One region of the Pseudomonas sp. GW823-FHT04A03 genome, then DNA from elsewhere that is predicted to be linked to it. Evidence: predicted binding sites of a transcription regulator. Region 1 holds the regulator's gene; the other holds the start of a gene.

What was found. Region 1 encodes sigma-54, which starts transcription at its own class of promoters, with help from an activator protein. Its sites were predicted from a motif close to ANTGGCATNNANNTTGCTNT; they were not measured.
Region 2: a site for sigma-54 is predicted at 3,522-3,541, ahead of AC1Q9F_RS26900 (circularly permuted type 2 ATP-grasp protein). Genes of this name have one in related genera too.

The regions. Positions count from the first base shown of each region.
Region 1 is NZ_JBXAIV010000002.1:634,223-641,815, forward strand. Features, by position in the region: gene lptA (lipopolysaccharide transport periplasmic protein LptA) at 1-544, shown strand, start outside; gene lptC (LPS export ABC transporter periplasmic protein LptC) at 1-12, shown strand, start outside; gene lptB (LPS export ABC transporter ATP-binding protein) at 544-1,269, shown strand; gene AC1Q9F_RS08880 (RNA polymerase factor sigma-54) at 1,456-2,949, shown strand; gene hpf (ribosome hibernation-promoting factor, HPF/YfiA family) at 3,023-3,331, shown strand; gene ptsN (PTS IIA-like nitrogen regulatory protein PtsN) at 3,343-3,807, shown strand; gene rapZ (RNase adapter RapZ) at 3,810-4,667, shown strand; gene AC1Q9F_RS08900 (HPr family phosphocarrier protein) at 4,683-4,958, shown strand; gene AC1Q9F_RS08905 (ZIP family metal transporter) at 4,998-5,891, opposite strand; gene AC1Q9F_RS08910 (superoxide dismutase) at 5,922-6,533, opposite strand; gene AC1Q9F_RS08915 (DUF2753 family protein) at 6,535-6,975, opposite strand; gene AC1Q9F_RS08920 (class II fumarate hydratase) at 7,003-7,593, opposite strand, start outside.
Region 2 is NZ_JBXAIV010000016.1:12,151-19,743, reverse strand. Features, by position in the region: gene AC1Q9F_RS26930 (ankyrin repeat domain-containing protein) at 1-254, shown strand, start outside; gene AC1Q9F_RS26925 (hypothetical protein) at 345-875, shown strand; gene AC1Q9F_RS26920 (PLDc N-terminal domain-containing protein) at 947-1,138, shown strand; gene speE (polyamine aminopropyltransferase) at 1,273-2,148, shown strand; gene AC1Q9F_RS26910 (hypothetical protein) at 2,305-2,538, shown strand; gene AC1Q9F_RS26905 (ribonuclease E inhibitor RraB) at 2,749-3,096, shown strand; gene AC1Q9F_RS26900 (circularly permuted type 2 ATP-grasp protein) at 3,575-4,984, shown strand; gene AC1Q9F_RS26895 (alpha-E domain-containing protein) at 4,997-5,947, shown strand; gene AC1Q9F_RS26890 (transglutaminase family protein) at 5,944-6,753, shown strand; gene AC1Q9F_RS26885 (c-type cytochrome) at 6,768-7,553, opposite strand.

The DNA.
Region 1 (7,593 bases):
GAGGCTCGTTAAAACCCTCCCTATTTTGCTCAGTCTGGGCGCAGCACTGGGAAGCGTGAGCGCCTGGGCTCTGCCGAACGATCAAGAGCAGCCAATCCGCATTCAGGCCGACGATGCCCAGCTGGACGACAAGAATGGCGTTGCCACCTATAAAGGTGACGTGATCATCACCCAAGGTTCGATGATCGTCAAAGGCAACACCGTGACCATGACCCGTGCGCCGAACGGCGACATCGACGTCGTGACGTCGGTGGGCAACCTCGCTTATTTCGAACAGTTGCAGACTGCCGGCGACGCCAAACCTGTCCAGGGCTACGGCGTGACCATTCAGTACCACGCGCAGCAGAACCGCGTTGTGCTGATCGACAAGGCCAAGGTCATCGACAAGGACAACAACGTCACTCAAGGCGAAAAAATCGTCTATGACACGGTGAAGAAACTGGCCAGCGCCGGTCGAGCCACTGGCAGCAAGGTTACCGAAGCGCGTCCGCGTATCGACATGGTGATCCAGCCGAAGAAGAAAACCGACGAGAAAACCCAGTAATGGCAACTCTGAAAGCTCAGCACCTGGCCAAGGCCTATAAAAGCCGCCAGGTCGTGCGCGACGTCAGCCTGTCGATCGACAGCGGTCAGATCGTCGGCCTGCTCGGCCCCAACGGCGCCGGCAAGACCACCTGCTTCTACATGATCGTCGGCCTGGTCCAGGCCGATCAGGGTCGCGTACTGATCGACGATCTGGACGTCAGCCACCAGCCGATGCATGGTCGCGCCAAGGCCGGTATCGGCTATCTGCCGCAAGAAGCGTCGATCTTCCGCAAACTGTCGGTGGCCGACAACATCATGGCCATCCTCGAAACCCGTCAGGAACTCGACAAGGCCGGTCGTCGCAAGGAGCTGGAGAGCCTGCTGCAGGAATTCCACATCAGCCATATCCGCGACAACCTCGGCATGAGCCTGTCCGGTGGTGAGCGCCGCCGCGTGGAGATCGCCCGCGCACTGGCCACGGCACCGAAGTTCATCCTGCTCGACGAACCGTTCGCCGGTGTCGACCCGATCTCGGTCGGCGACATCAAACAGATCATCCATCACCTCAAGGCCAAGGGCATTGGTGTACTGATCACCGACCACAACGTCCGTGAGACGCTGGATATCTGCGAAACCGCTTACATCGTCAACGACGGCCAGTTGATCGCCGAAGGCGACTCCGCGACCATCCTCGCCAACGATCTGGTGAAGGAAGTCTATCTGGGTCACGAGTTCCGCCTGTAAGCGCGACAGCATTCGACCAGCCGTCCGGGTGCTGTAACGTTGAAGCGCCTTTTTATACGCTTTTATTGTTACAGCGCTCTAGGCAAACACGACAGTTTCAGGCATATAATTTGCTTAAGTTTGGCGCTCCGGCGCCCTGTAGTGGATGGCGCATAGCGCCGGCGAATAAGGTGTTAAGCCCCTGCCATGAAACCATCGCTAGTCTTGAGAATGGGCCAGCAGCTGACGATGACACCGCAGCTGCAACAGGCCATCCGCCTGCTCCAATTGTCGACCCTGGATCTGCAACAGGAAATCCAGGAGGCTCTGGAATCCAATCCGATGCTCGAACGCCAGGAAGACGGCGACGACTTCGACAACTCCGATCCCATGGCCGACAACGCCGAACAGAAGCCCAACACCGAGATCCAGGAACCCTCCTATCAGGAGACCGCGCCGACAGTCGACAACCTCGAAGACGGCGAATGGAACGAGCGAATCCCCAACGAACTGCCCGTCGACACCGCCTGGGAAGACGTCTACCAGACCAGCGCCAGCAGCCTGCCGAGCAGCGACGATGACGAGTGGGACTTCACCACCCGCACCTCCGCCGGCGAGAGCCTGCAAAGCCACCTGCTGTGGCAGTTGAACCTGGCACCGATGTCCGACACCGATCGCCTGATCGCCGTTACCCTGATCGATTGCATCAACAATCAGGGTTACCTCGACGAAACCCTCGAAGAAATCCTCGACGCCTTCGATCCGGAACTCGACATCGAGCTGGACGAGATCGAAGCCGTCCTGCACCGCATCCAGCAATTCGAACCGGCCGGCATCGGCGCACGCAATCTGGGCGAATGCCTGCTGCTGCAATTGCGCCAGCTGTCGGCCAAGACCCCTTGGCTGGCCGAGGCCAAGCGTCTGGTCACCGATTACATCGATTTGCTCGGCAGCCGCGACTACAGCCAGCTGATGCGGCGCATGAAACTCAAGGAAGACGAGCTGCGCCAGGTCATCGAACTGGTGCAGAGCCTCAACCCGCGCCCGGGCTCGCAGATCGAATCCACCGAAGCCGAGTACGTGGTGCCTGACGTCATCGTGCGCAAGGACAACGAACGCTGGCTGGTCGAGCTGAACCAGGAGTCGGTGCCGCGCCTGCGGGTCAACGCCCAGTACGCAGGCTTCGTGCGCCGCGCCGACACCAGCGCCGACAACACCTTCATGCGCAATCAGTTGCAGGAAGCCCGCTGGTTCATCAAGAGCCTGCAGAGCCGCAACGAAACCCTGATGAAAGTGGCCACCCAGATCGTCGAGCACCAGCGCGGCTTTCTGGAATACGGCGACGAAGCCATGAAGCCGCTGGTGCTGCATGACATCGCTGAAGCAGTAGGCATGCACGAGTCGACGATTTCCCGGGTGACCACGCAGAAATTCATGCATACCCCACGGGGCATATATGAACTGAAATACTTTTTCTCCAGCCATGTGAGCACCTCCGAAGGCGGTGAATGCTCGTCCACGGCGATCCGCGCGATCATCAAGAAACTGGTTGCCGCGGAAAATCAGAAAAAGCCGTTGAGTGACAGCAAGATCGCTGGTTTACTGGAGGCACAAGGCATTCAGGTGGCTCGCCGCACCGTCGCCAAGTACCGCGAATCCCTCGGGATCGCGCCTTCGAGCGAACGCAAGCGGTTGATGTAAGCCACGTTACAGCGTTCCAGTGGCAGGCTCTTCGGCCTGCCGCTTTATGCACTGGCAACGAAGGAGAAGCTGTATGCAAGTCAACATCAGTGGACACCAACTGGAAGTTACCCAACCTCTCCGTGAATACGTTGAGCAAAAGCTCAAGAGGCTTGAGGGACATTTCGACAAGATCACCAACGTGCAAGTCACGATGTGCGTCGAAAAGCTGAAGCAGAAAATCGAAGCCACGCTGCATATTCCCGGCAACGAGGTCGTCGCAAACGCGGAACATACCGATATGTACGCTGCGATCGACGCGCTGACCGACAAGCTTGATAAACAACTCAAAAAGCATAAGGAAAAGACCCAGAGCCTGCTCCAGGGCGCTACCGGTCGATAACCCCCACCCCCATGATCCGACTTGAAAGTATCCTGACCCCCGGCCGTTCCCTGGTGAACGTGCCGGGCGGCAGTAAAAAGAAAGCCCTCGAACAAATTGCCAACCTGATCGCCCGGGAAGTCCCGGATCTGGAGATGCAAGATGTCTTCGAGGCATTGATTGCTCGTGAAAAACTGGGTTCCACCGGTTTTGGCAACGGCATCGCCATTCCTCACTGCCGCCTCAAGGGTTGCGAAGCGCCAATCAGTGCGCTGATGCACCTTGACGCTCCTATCGATTTCGACGCTATCGACGGCGCGCCTGTGGACCTGCTGTTCGTCCTTCTGGTGCCGGAAGCCGCCACCGACGCGCACCTGGAACTGTTACGCCAGATCGCCAGCATGCTCGACCGCAAAGACGTGCGCGACAGACTGCGCAGCGCGCCAAGCAACGAAGCGTTGTACCAGGTTGTACTGGAAGAACAGAACAGGCCGTAACCATGCGCTTGATCATTGTCAGTGGCCGTTCCGGCTCGGGTAAAAGTACCGCCCTGGATGTCCTTGAGGACAACGGCTACTACTGCATTGACAACCTGCCGGCCGGTTTGCTGCCAGATCTCGCCGAGCGCGCGCTGGTCCACACCGAAATGCTCCAGCCGCTGGTTGCCGTCTCGATCGATGCGCGCAACCTGCCGAGCCACCTGTCGCGGTTTCCCGAGCTGCTTGAGGAAGTCCGCAGCCGGCATATCCAGTGCGATGTCCTGTACCTGGACGCCGATGACGAAACGTTGCTCAAACGTTTTTCGGAAACCCGTCGTCGTCACCCGCTCAGCAATGCCAACCGCTCGCTGGCCGAAGCCATCAACGACGAAACCGCCCTGCTGGGCCCGATCGCCGACCTGGCCGACCTGAAGGTCAACACCACCAATCTGAACCTCTACCAACTGCGCGATACCATCAAGCTGCGACTGCTGAACCAGCCGGAGCCGGGCACCGCGTTTCTGGTGGAGTCGTTCGGTTTCAAACGCGGCATGCCGGTGGATGCGGATCTGGTGTTCGATGTACGCTGCCTGCCCAATCCGTACTGGAAACCGGAGTTACGTGCGCAATCCGGGCTCGATGAGCCTGTGGCCGAATACCTGGCAGCGCAGCCGGAAGTCGAAGAGATGTTCCAGGACATCTATGCCTATCTGTTCAAATGGCTGCCGCGCTTTGCTGCCAGCAATCGTGCCTACGTGACCATTGCCATTGGCTGTACCGGCGGACATCACCGTTCTGTCTACCTGACCGAACGCCTGGGTCAGGCCTTGCAAAAAACCCTGAAAAACGTCCAGGTCCGCCACCGCGACCTCAGCTAAAGGATTCACACCGCGATGCCTGCTCGTGAAATCGAAATCATCAACAAGCTGGGCCTGCACGCCCGCGCATCGGCAAAGTTCGTCGGAGTGGCGGGCCAGTTTCCCGATTGCACGATCAGAGTGGGCCGCACCCCGGAAACCACGGTTGACGGTAAAAGCATCATGGCAATGATGATGCTCGCTGCGGGCAAGGGCACCAAAATCCACCTGAGTACCGATGGCCACCAGGAACAGGAAGCCATGGACGCGCTGGTGACACTGATCAACAACTACTTCGACGAAGGTGGTTGAAAACGTTTGAGGCGAGGGAGTCAGCTCCCTCCTCCCGGTTCATCCCAACGCAGTATCCATCACCATCATCAGACAGAAGCCGATCAACAACCCCAGGCTTGCCAGCTTCTCGTGACCATTGCGTCGCGATTCCGGGATGACCTCATGAGTCACCACCAGCAACATGGCACCCGCCGCCAACGCCAATCCCAAAGGCAGCAACAACTCGGCAAGACTGACCAGCCACGCGCAGAGCAGCGCGAACACCGGTTCGACCAGACCTGACGCTGCACCAATCAAAAACGCCTTGACCCGCGACATCCCGGCACCGGCCAGTACCAGTGCAATCACCAGCCCTTCCGGCACATCCTGCAAGGCAATGCCCATTGCCAGGCTGTCTGCGTCCGGCATACCACCGCCGGCCGATACTCCGACCGCCATGCCTTCCGGGATGTTATGGGCAATGATGGCGAACACGAACAACCAGATCCGCGGCGGAATGACCGGATGCTTGACGGTACCGATGAGCATTTCCGGCGAAGCGCCCGACACCCGGCGATCAACCAGATACAGGCCGAAAGCTCCGAGCATGATGCCGAAGCAGATCAGGCCGCTGGCGCCCCATGGGCTCAGGCCCAGACTTTCGGCGGCGGCAATTCCCGGCACGATCAGCGAAAACGCAGTTGCTGCCAGCATCACACCGGCGCCAAAACCCAGCAGCGTATCGCCCAACGCCTGGGGCATATTGCGAATCACCAGCACCGGAACGGCTCCCAGTGCGGTGCCGAGGGCGCAGATCGCGCCGCCCTGCAATGCCCGGGACAATCTCGGCTCCAGATTCAGCCATTCCAGTCCGTGGGCAACCAGCAAGGTCATGCCCGCCAACAGCAATAGCGATCCAATTGCGTAACGAAACATACGCCCACTTCCGATCGCCAGTGTTTCAGTGCCCATAGTCAGCCTTGGATTGTTTTTATAGGAGACTTAAACCAGTGCGGCCTGATAGCGCGCAGCGACTTCCGGCCAGTTGATCACGTTGTAGAACGCGCTGATGTATTCCGGCCGACGGTTCTGATAACGCAGATAGTAGGCGTGCTCCCACACGTCGAGGCCGAGAATCGGCGTATTGCCGTTCATCAGCGGGCTGTCCTGGTTACCGCTGCTTTCCACCACCAGCTTCTTGTCCGGCGTCACGCTGAGCCACGCCCAACCACTGCCGAAGCGGGTCAGCGCGGCTTTGGTGAAGGCTTCCTTGAAGCTGTCGAGGCCACCCAGTTGCTCATCGATCGCCTTGGCCAGCGCGCCGTCCGGCTTGCCGCCACCGCCGGGCACCATCACTTCCCAGAACAACGAATGGTTGGCGTGACCGCCGCCCTGGTTGATCACCGCCGCGCGGAGCTTTTCCGGCAACTGCTGGACGCTGGCGACCAGTTTCTCCACCGGCCACTCCGCGAACTCGGTGCCCTCGACCGCAGCGTTCAAGTTATTGATGTAGGTCTGGTGATGCTTGGTGTAATGGATCTCCATGGTTTGCGCATCGATGTGCGGCTCCAGTGCGTCGTAGGCGTAAGGCAAGGCTGGCAGGGTAAAAGCCATTTCAATGGACTCCATGGTGCTGTGGGGCAGGCGCGCGGCGCGCATTGCCGGTATCTGGGTGCAGCAAACGCTGGGTGCGCGGGTATTCGCCGTGTTCGCTGATGAAATTGAGCAGCTCGACGTAGGTTTTGCTGCTCTGGCGCAGCGCTGCTTCACGCAGCGCCGGGCGCAGGCGCTCGTCCTGCATGGTCTGCAACAGCCGTTGATGGATCGCACAGAGATATTCGGCGCTCTCCTCCGGCTGATTCAGGCGCAAATGCAGATCGGCCAGGTTGTGGTGGGAGATGACGCAGGCCGCCACCGCTTCGTCGGCGTCGGCCCAGCGCTCGAACAACACCTGCGCCAAGGCCAATGCTTGCAGGTAGGCCTCGCGGGCATCAATCAGCTCGCCCAGCATGAAGCAGCGATTGGCCCGTTCGATCGTGCGTTTCCAGTGCTCCATGGTGAACCTCCAAAGCGGTTGCAGTGCTTACACGCCGCCGGCGGTGAGTTTCTCGGGATTGAGCAACTCTTCCAGCTGGCTGCGCGACAGGTCGGTGTGTTCCAGCGCGACGTCGATCACCGGGCGACCCTGTTTGTAGGCCTGCTTGGCGATCTCGGCGGCTTTCTGGTAACCGATGATCGGATTGAGCGCGGTGACCAGAATCGGATTGCGCGACAGCGCTTCCTTGAGGCGTGACTCGTTGACCTTGAAGCTGGCGATGGCCTTGTCAGCCAGCAAACGGCTGGAGTTGGCCAGCAACTCGATGCTGCTCAGCAGGTTCTGGGCGATGATCGGCAGCATCACGTTCAGTTCGAAATTGCCCGACTGACCGGCGATGGTGATCACCGAATCGTTGCCGATCACTTGCGCGGCCACCATGGCGGTGGCTTCCGGGATCACCGGATTGACCTTGCCCGGCATGATCGAAGAGCCCGGTTGCAGGCCTTCCAGTTCGATTTCACCGAGACCGGCGAGCGGGCCGGAGTTCATCCAGCGCAGGTCGTTGGCGATTTTCATCAACGACACGGCGGTGGCCTTGAGCTGGCCCGACACGGCCACGGCTGTGTCTTGCGAGCC
Region 2 (7,593 bases), on a different contig from region 1:
CCGCGTTCAAGGGTGACCTGGCGGTGGTCAAGGCATTGGTTGCCGGTGGCGCGCAGATCGAAGGCGCCTCGTTCGACGGTCGCACGGCGCTGATGATGGCGGCGATGTTCAACCGCGTTGAAATCGTCGACTTCCTGATCGACCAGGGCGCCGATCCGAAAGCCAAGGACGCCAACGGCATCACCGCGCTGGACGCGGCCCGCACCATGGGCGCTGTGGACACCACCGCGCAGCTGGAAAAACTGCTGGGCTGAAGCCGCTGGCCGGAACCCGCTCTGTGGCGAAGGCGAGAATGCGCTATCCTTCGCGCCCTCAAAATTCTCTTCGCCACAGGATCCGCCCCCATGAAAGCCGCACTCGCCGAACTCATCAGCAAAATCAGCTCCGGCTGCATGGGCGACGACGAGATTCAGAAGGTCGCTGACGAAGCGGCACAGGCCTACGCCGATGCCGACGCTTTTCTGACCGCCAACCCGGACATCAACTACGACGACACTTTCCCGATTCCGCTGGGCGAGTGGGTCGTGGTCGGCAGCCTGCCGGAGACCGTGCTGTTCCAGGCGGATACTTACGCCGACCTGTTCGCGCAGATCGTTGCTTCGTTCGGCCCGGGCGTCGACTTCAACCTCAAGCCCAAGCAACTGGCCAAGACCGAAGCGCTGACCGCGCTCAACCGCATCCAGGTGCAGATGAGCAGCCTGAACAAGGAAAACGGCGGTTACATGCTGATGAACTTCAGCCAGTTGCTCGACGACGAGTTGCAAGTGGTGCTGGTCTACGGCAACGACGTGCCGCGCGTGCTGGAACTGTGCGCCGAAGTCGGCATTGCCGCCGCGCCGTCGCTGGAAGCCCTGAAGGTCGCCGTTCACGTCTGAATGCAATAAAAGGGAACCCTGTGCGCGACCGTCTATCCTAAAAGTGCATGCCACTATTCTGGAGCGACACCATGGGTTCCACGTTCAACGGCCTGGTCGGCCTGATCATTCTTGCGCTCGACATCTGGGCGATCATCAATGTGCTGAAAAGCGGCGCTGAGACCGGGATGAAAATCCTCTGGGTGCTGCTGATCATCCTCCTGCCGGTGCTGGGCCTGATCATCTGGGCGATTGCCGGGCCGCGGGGCAATGTGCGGATCTGACCGTTCGCAGCCTGATTGGGTCGGGCCGATGAACTGAGGTTCGACCTGTCATCTTCGGCAACGTAGAATGCGCGCCTTTCCCGGGCAATCGAACCTGACGATTGGCGCCCGCGCATTCATCGGAGCACTTCACCATGACCGTCACCAAGACCAGCGAATACCTGGAAACCCTCTACGAAGGCTACGGCCAGCGTTTTCGCATGGAAAAACTGCTGCACGAAGTGCGCACCGAGCACCAGCACCTGGTGATTTTCCAGAACCCGCGCATGGGCCGGGTGATGGCGCTGGACGGCGTGATCCAGACCACCGAAGCCGATGAATTCATCTACCACGAAATGCTCACCCACGTGCCGATCCTTGCCCACGGCACCGCCAAGCGCGTGCTGATCATCGGCGGCGGCGACGGCGGCATGCTGCGCGAAGTGACCAAACACGCCAGCGTCGAGCACATCACCATGGTCGAGATCGACGGCACCGTGGTCGACATGTGCAAGGAATTCCTGCCAAACCACTCCAAGGGCGCCTACGACGATCCACGCCTGAACCTGGTAATCGACGACGGCATGCGTTTCGTCGCCACTACCACCGAAAAGTTCGACGTGATCATTTCCGACTCCACCGACCCGATCGGCCCGGGCGAAGTGCTGTTCTCGGAAAACTTCTACCAGGCCTGCCACCGCTGCCTGAACGAGGGCGGCATCCTCGTGACCCAGAACGGCACGCCGTTCATGCAGATCGAAGAAGTGAAAACCACCGCCGGCCGCCTGCGCAGCTTGTTCCCGGACTGGCACTTCTATCAGGCGGCCGTGCCGACCTACATCGGCGGTTCGATGACCTTCGCCTGGGGCTCGACCAACCCGGCCTACCGCAAGCTGAGCCGCGAGGTGCTGCAACAGCGCTTCATCGGCAGCGGCATCGTCACCCGCTACTACAACCCGGAAATCCACATCGGTGCTTTCGCCTTGCCGCAATACGTGCTGCAAGCGGTGAACAAGCCAAGCAACGACTGATTGTTCGCGGGTAAGAAAAAGCCGAGGCCGGTGTGCGAAAACACACCGGCCTCGGCTTTTTTCATGTTGCATCGGTGTAAACCTTTTGAACGATCAATCCTGACAAAAGTCGAGATAGGTGTAAGCCCATTTGCGGGTTTGATCGAGGAGGCTCCGATGTCAAAGTGGAAAGTCACTTTCGTGGACGATCATGGTGAAACGATCGACGAAGTCTTCGAGTGCGAGGAATGCCCCAGCCATGAGCGGGCAGCACGCCTCATCAAGGAACGACTCTTGCCAGTCGCCGCCGAGCTTGACCTGAACGATCTGGAAGGGCGCACCGCCGATGCCGGCGTGAAAAGCCTGAAAACCCAGAACAGCATCGAAATCCGCAGCATCACCCCAATCTGAATCTTCCTTTACATTGCTTACCAGACCTTGGCAGCGGCTCTATCTTGGGGCTACTCTGCAAGCGAGATCAGCGAACGGATCGCTAAGGTCTGGTCTTGTCAGCTACATGCTTGTTTCCCGCCGGCAACGCGGTTGCCGTAAGCACCCGGGCCCTTTGGGCCAGTGCAGGGAATACGGAAAGTCTATCCATCTATGCGAGGGGGACGATTCATGAGCACAGCCTATCAAGAAGACATCAGCAGCAGCGTGCTGCGCCGCATGAAAGAAGGCGGTTTCGATTTTTCCCGATTCCATCCCATCGAGTTCTACGCCATTTTCCCGGACGAGGAGCGGGCGCGCAGGGCGGCAGGCAAATTTCGCGGTGAATCCATCAATGCCCAGGTCAGTGCGCGCGACGACGGCGCCTGGTCTCTGGAATTGAGCAAGGTGATGTACGCAACCTACGACGACATTGGCGATTTCGAGCAGGGCTTTTCGGCGGTGGTCGAGCCCTTGGGCGGCATCATCGAAGGCTGGGGCGTGAAACAGGAGATCCGCAACCGGCACCGTTTGAACTGATCACTCTCGCAACATGTCGAGCTACGGCTGACCTTCGGGTCGGCCGTTGTCGTTTCTGCCCCCCTGAACGCCCCATGGCAAAACCCTGAAACAAGAAACCGGCGCAAAAAAAAGCCACCTGAAAAGGTGGCTGAAAGGGAAGACCGGAAGGAGAGGAAACCGGTCAGGGTTACGGCCGGGAGGGCTGCCGAGGCAAGCCGGATCAGTGGAGCTGCGTACTTCGTCAGCGACGTTTTTGCAGCGGATGCGCGGATTATCCGCAGCCGCCGGCGGGCAGTGAAATCAACTCTGACTATGCTGGTGATAGGCGACGGGACTGCGTCGCAATGAAGCGGGGGCGATCAGGTTGGGGCATTTGCCGCACAGGAATGGTGCGGTGCATGTGGCGTGAATATCCAACCGATTGAAATCAAAGCGTTTATGCCGATGGCACGGGCCTTGCGAAGGCCTGTATGTCCGGGGTGACAAGGAGTACGGCATGATCCGCACCTATTTTGATGAAATGTACGATGCCGGCGGCCAGGTCCGCCCGCATTACCGGGAGTTTGCCCGCTGGCTGGCCGAAACGCCTGACGAACTGCTGGCCCAGCGGCGACGCGAGGCCGATCTGCTGTTCCATCGTGCCGGGATCACTTTCACGCTCTACGGGGACGAGCAAGGGACAGAACGCCTGATTCCCTTCGACACCATTCCGCGCAGCATTCCCGCCAGCGAGTGGCGGATCGTCGAGCGCGGCTGCATCCAGCGGGTCAAGGCGTTGAACATGTTCCTCGCCGACCTTTACCACGAGCAGCGCATCATCAAGGCCGGGATCATTCCCGCCGAACAGGTGCTGGCCAACGAGCAATACCAGTTGGCGATGCAGGGGCTGGATCTGCACCGCGATATCTATTCGCACATCTCCGGCGTCGATCTGGTGCGCGACGGCGACGGCACGTATTACGTGCTCGAGGACAACCTGCGCACGCCGAGCGGCGTGAGCTACATGCTCGAAGATCGCAAGATGATGATGCGCCTGTTCCCCGAACTGTTCGCGGCCCAGCGAATCGCCCCGATCGACCATTACCCGAACCTGTTGCTCGACACCCTGAAAAGCTCTAGCCCCATCGACGACCCAAGTGTGGTGGTGCTGACACCGGGACGGTTCAACAGCGCGTTTTTCGAGCATGCGTTTCTCGCCCGGGAAATGGGCGTGGAACTGGTTGAAGGCGCGGATCTGTTTGTGCGTGACGACAAAGTCTTCATGCGCACCACTGACGGCCCGAAAGCGGTGGACGTGATCTACCGCCGGCTCGACGACGCGTTCCTCGATCCGCTGGCCTTCCGCCCGGATTCGATGCTCGGCGTGCCGGGGCTGCTGTCGTCGTATCGCTCCGGCAACGTGGTGCTGGCCAATGCGATCGGCACCGGCGTGGCGGACGACAAATCGGTGTATCCATTCGTCACCGAGATGATCCGTTTCTACCTCGACGAAGAGCCGATCCTGAAGAACGTGCCGACCTGGCAATGCCGCAATCCGTCTGAACTTTCCCATGTACTGGCCAATCTTCCGGATCTGGTGGTCAAGGAAACCCAGGGCTCCGGCGGTTACGGAATGCTTGTGGGGCCGGCGGCGACAACCGCGGAAATCGATGCGTTCCGCGAGCGGATCAAGGCCAAGCCCCACGCGTACATCGCGCAACCGACGCTGTCGCTGTCGACCTGTCCGACCTTTGTCGAAAACGGCATTGCGCCGCGCCATATCGACCTGCGCCCGTTCGTATTGTCCGGCCGCGAAACCCGGGTCGTGCCCGGCGGTTTGACCCGTGTCGCCCTGCGTGAAGGCTCTCTGGTGGTGAATTCATCCCAGGGCGGCGGAACCAAGGACACCTGGGTGGTCGAGGATTGAAGGAAGCCTGCCATGTTAAGTAGAACTGCCTCGGATCTGTACTGGATGTCGCGTTACCTGGAGCGGGCGGAAAACCTCGCACGGATGCTCGATGTCAGCTATTCGCTGTCGCTGATGCCGCAGGACGGCCGTGGCGACGGTCTGCACGAACTGGCGATGCCGCTGCTGATCACCGGCACGCTGGACGATTACCTGGAACGTCACGGCGAGCTGCATGCCGAGCGACTGCTGCATTTCTTCGCCCTCGACGCGGCCAACCCGGCAAGCATCTACAGCTGCCTCGGCGCGGCGCGGGCCAGCGCTCATGCGGTGCGCGGGCGAATCACTGCCGACATGTGGGAGAACATCAACGCCACCTGGCTGGAGATTCGCGGGATCGCCAATCAGGGTCTTAGCCGCTACGGCATGAGCCGCTTCTGCGAGTGGATCAAGGAACGTTCGCACCTATTCCGGGGCGCGTCCTACGGCACCATCATGCGCAACGACGCGTTTCGTTTCATTCGACTGGGTACGTTCATCGAGCGGGCGGACAACACCTTGCGCCTGCTTGATGCCCGTTACGAGATGGCCGGCGATCAGGCCGAAGCAGTCAGCGACGGCACCGCTCACGCCTATTATCAGTGGAGTGCGCTGTTGCGGGCGCTGTCATCGTTCGAGGCCTACACCGAGATCTATCGCGATGCGCCCGGCGCCCGGCATGTGGCCGAGCTGCTGCTATTGCGCGCCGACGTGCCGCGTTCGCTGCGGGCCTGCACCGAAGAGATTGACCAGATTCTCGCGCAACTGCCGGGGGCCAACGGTCGCCCTGCACAACGACTGGCGGCGGAAATGGACGCGCGCCTGCGCTACACCGGCATTCAAGAAATTCTCGAGGAAGGGCTGCACGCCTGGCTTACCGAATTCATCCCGCTGGTGCGCCAGCTGGGCAACGCCATTCACAGTTCCTACCTGGAGGCCGCATGAGACTTTCCATCAGCCACGAGACCACCTATCACTACGAAGATCAGGTGCGCGCGAGCATCCAGTACCTGCGCCTGACGCCCCATGACAGCGAGCGTCAGCATGTGCTGAGCTGGCAGCTCGACCTGCCGCGCCCGGTGCGCGCCCAGCTTGATCCGTTCGGCAACATCCTGCATGTGCTGACCATGGACGAGCCCCATGAAGCGATCATAATCGGCGCCCGGGGGCAGGTGGATATCGACGAGTTGCGCGAGGCGGAGCACGAGAGTCAGTCGGCGTTGCCGTTCCTGCGTTTCACCCGGCTCACCGAAGCTGACGAGGCGCTGCGAGCGTTTGCCGAGAAGTCCTGCAAACAGCGCCGCGACCGCAATGCACTGATCGACCTGATGCATGGGCTTAACCAGCACATGACTTACAAACCGGGCGCCACCGAAGTCGACACCAGCGCCGCCGAGGCGTTTGCCGGGCGGGCGGGTGTTTGCCAGGATCACGCTCACGCGTTTCTGGCCTGCGCGCGCAGCCTCGGGGTGCCGTCACGCTATGTGTCGGGTTATCTGTACAGCGAGGATTGCGAACATCTGGCCAGTCACGCCTGGGCCGAAGCCTGGATCGATGACGCCTGGTACAGCTTTGACGTGACCAATGAGCTGGCCCGGCCCGAGCGGCATTTGAAACTGGCGGTGGGTCTGGACTACCTCGACGCCTGCCCGGTGCGCGGCATGCGCCGGGGCGGCGGTTCAGAGCAGATGCACGCGAAAGTGCTGGTGTCGCCGACACCAGCGCCAATCATCTCGGTGCAGCAGCAGTAAACGAAGTTGTCGGTTTACTTGGCGGGCGCGACCTTGCGCCCGGCCATGTGCTGCAAATACCCGATCAGTTTCTGCAGATCCGCATCCGGCAACACCTCGGCGGTAAACCCCGGCATCTTCGCCTGCGGCCACTGGCGCAGGCTCTGCGGATCGCGGATGTAGCGCTTGAGGAAGTCCGCGCCGAAGTACTCGGTCGGGTTGTATGGAATGTTCAGGTCCGGCCCGAACTGCGCATCGCCCGCGCCATTCAGGCGGTGGCAGGCCAGACAGTTCTTTTGGAACAGCGCAAAACCCTGATTCACCGGGTCATCGGCCTTCAACGCAGGATCCGGCAGCAGCGCAGGGAAGCGCTCGGCCACCAGCGCCATGCGCTTGATGCTCGCCACTTCGAACGGCCATTGTTCCGGGCTGATATTGCCGGCCTGCGGATCGGTCCACACCAGATAGAACGGCCCGGCGCTGTGCTTGCCTTCCGACAGCGGCGGCCAGGGCTGCGCCGGATCTTCGATAGCCAGCCAGGAGCGTGAACCCTTGTTGTTCAGTAGAGGCGCGGCGGACAGCTCTGCGGCAAAACCATCCAGCGCTACGGCTTGCAGGTGATCTTCGGGTTTGATGCCGGTCAGCAGCGCGGCCATCGGTACGGCGCGATAAGTCATGTCCTTCTTGTAGGACACATCATTCTTGACCGTGAGGGTTTGTACCTGAGGATGCTTGAGCAACTCCTCGGTCTGCCAGGTGCGGCTGTTCGCGCCCAGCTCCAGATTCAGCTGCGCGGCAGACAGGGGCATGCTCAGCAGCATGGCCCCGAACAGAATGAGCGTTTTCAAGTGATCGCCGTCC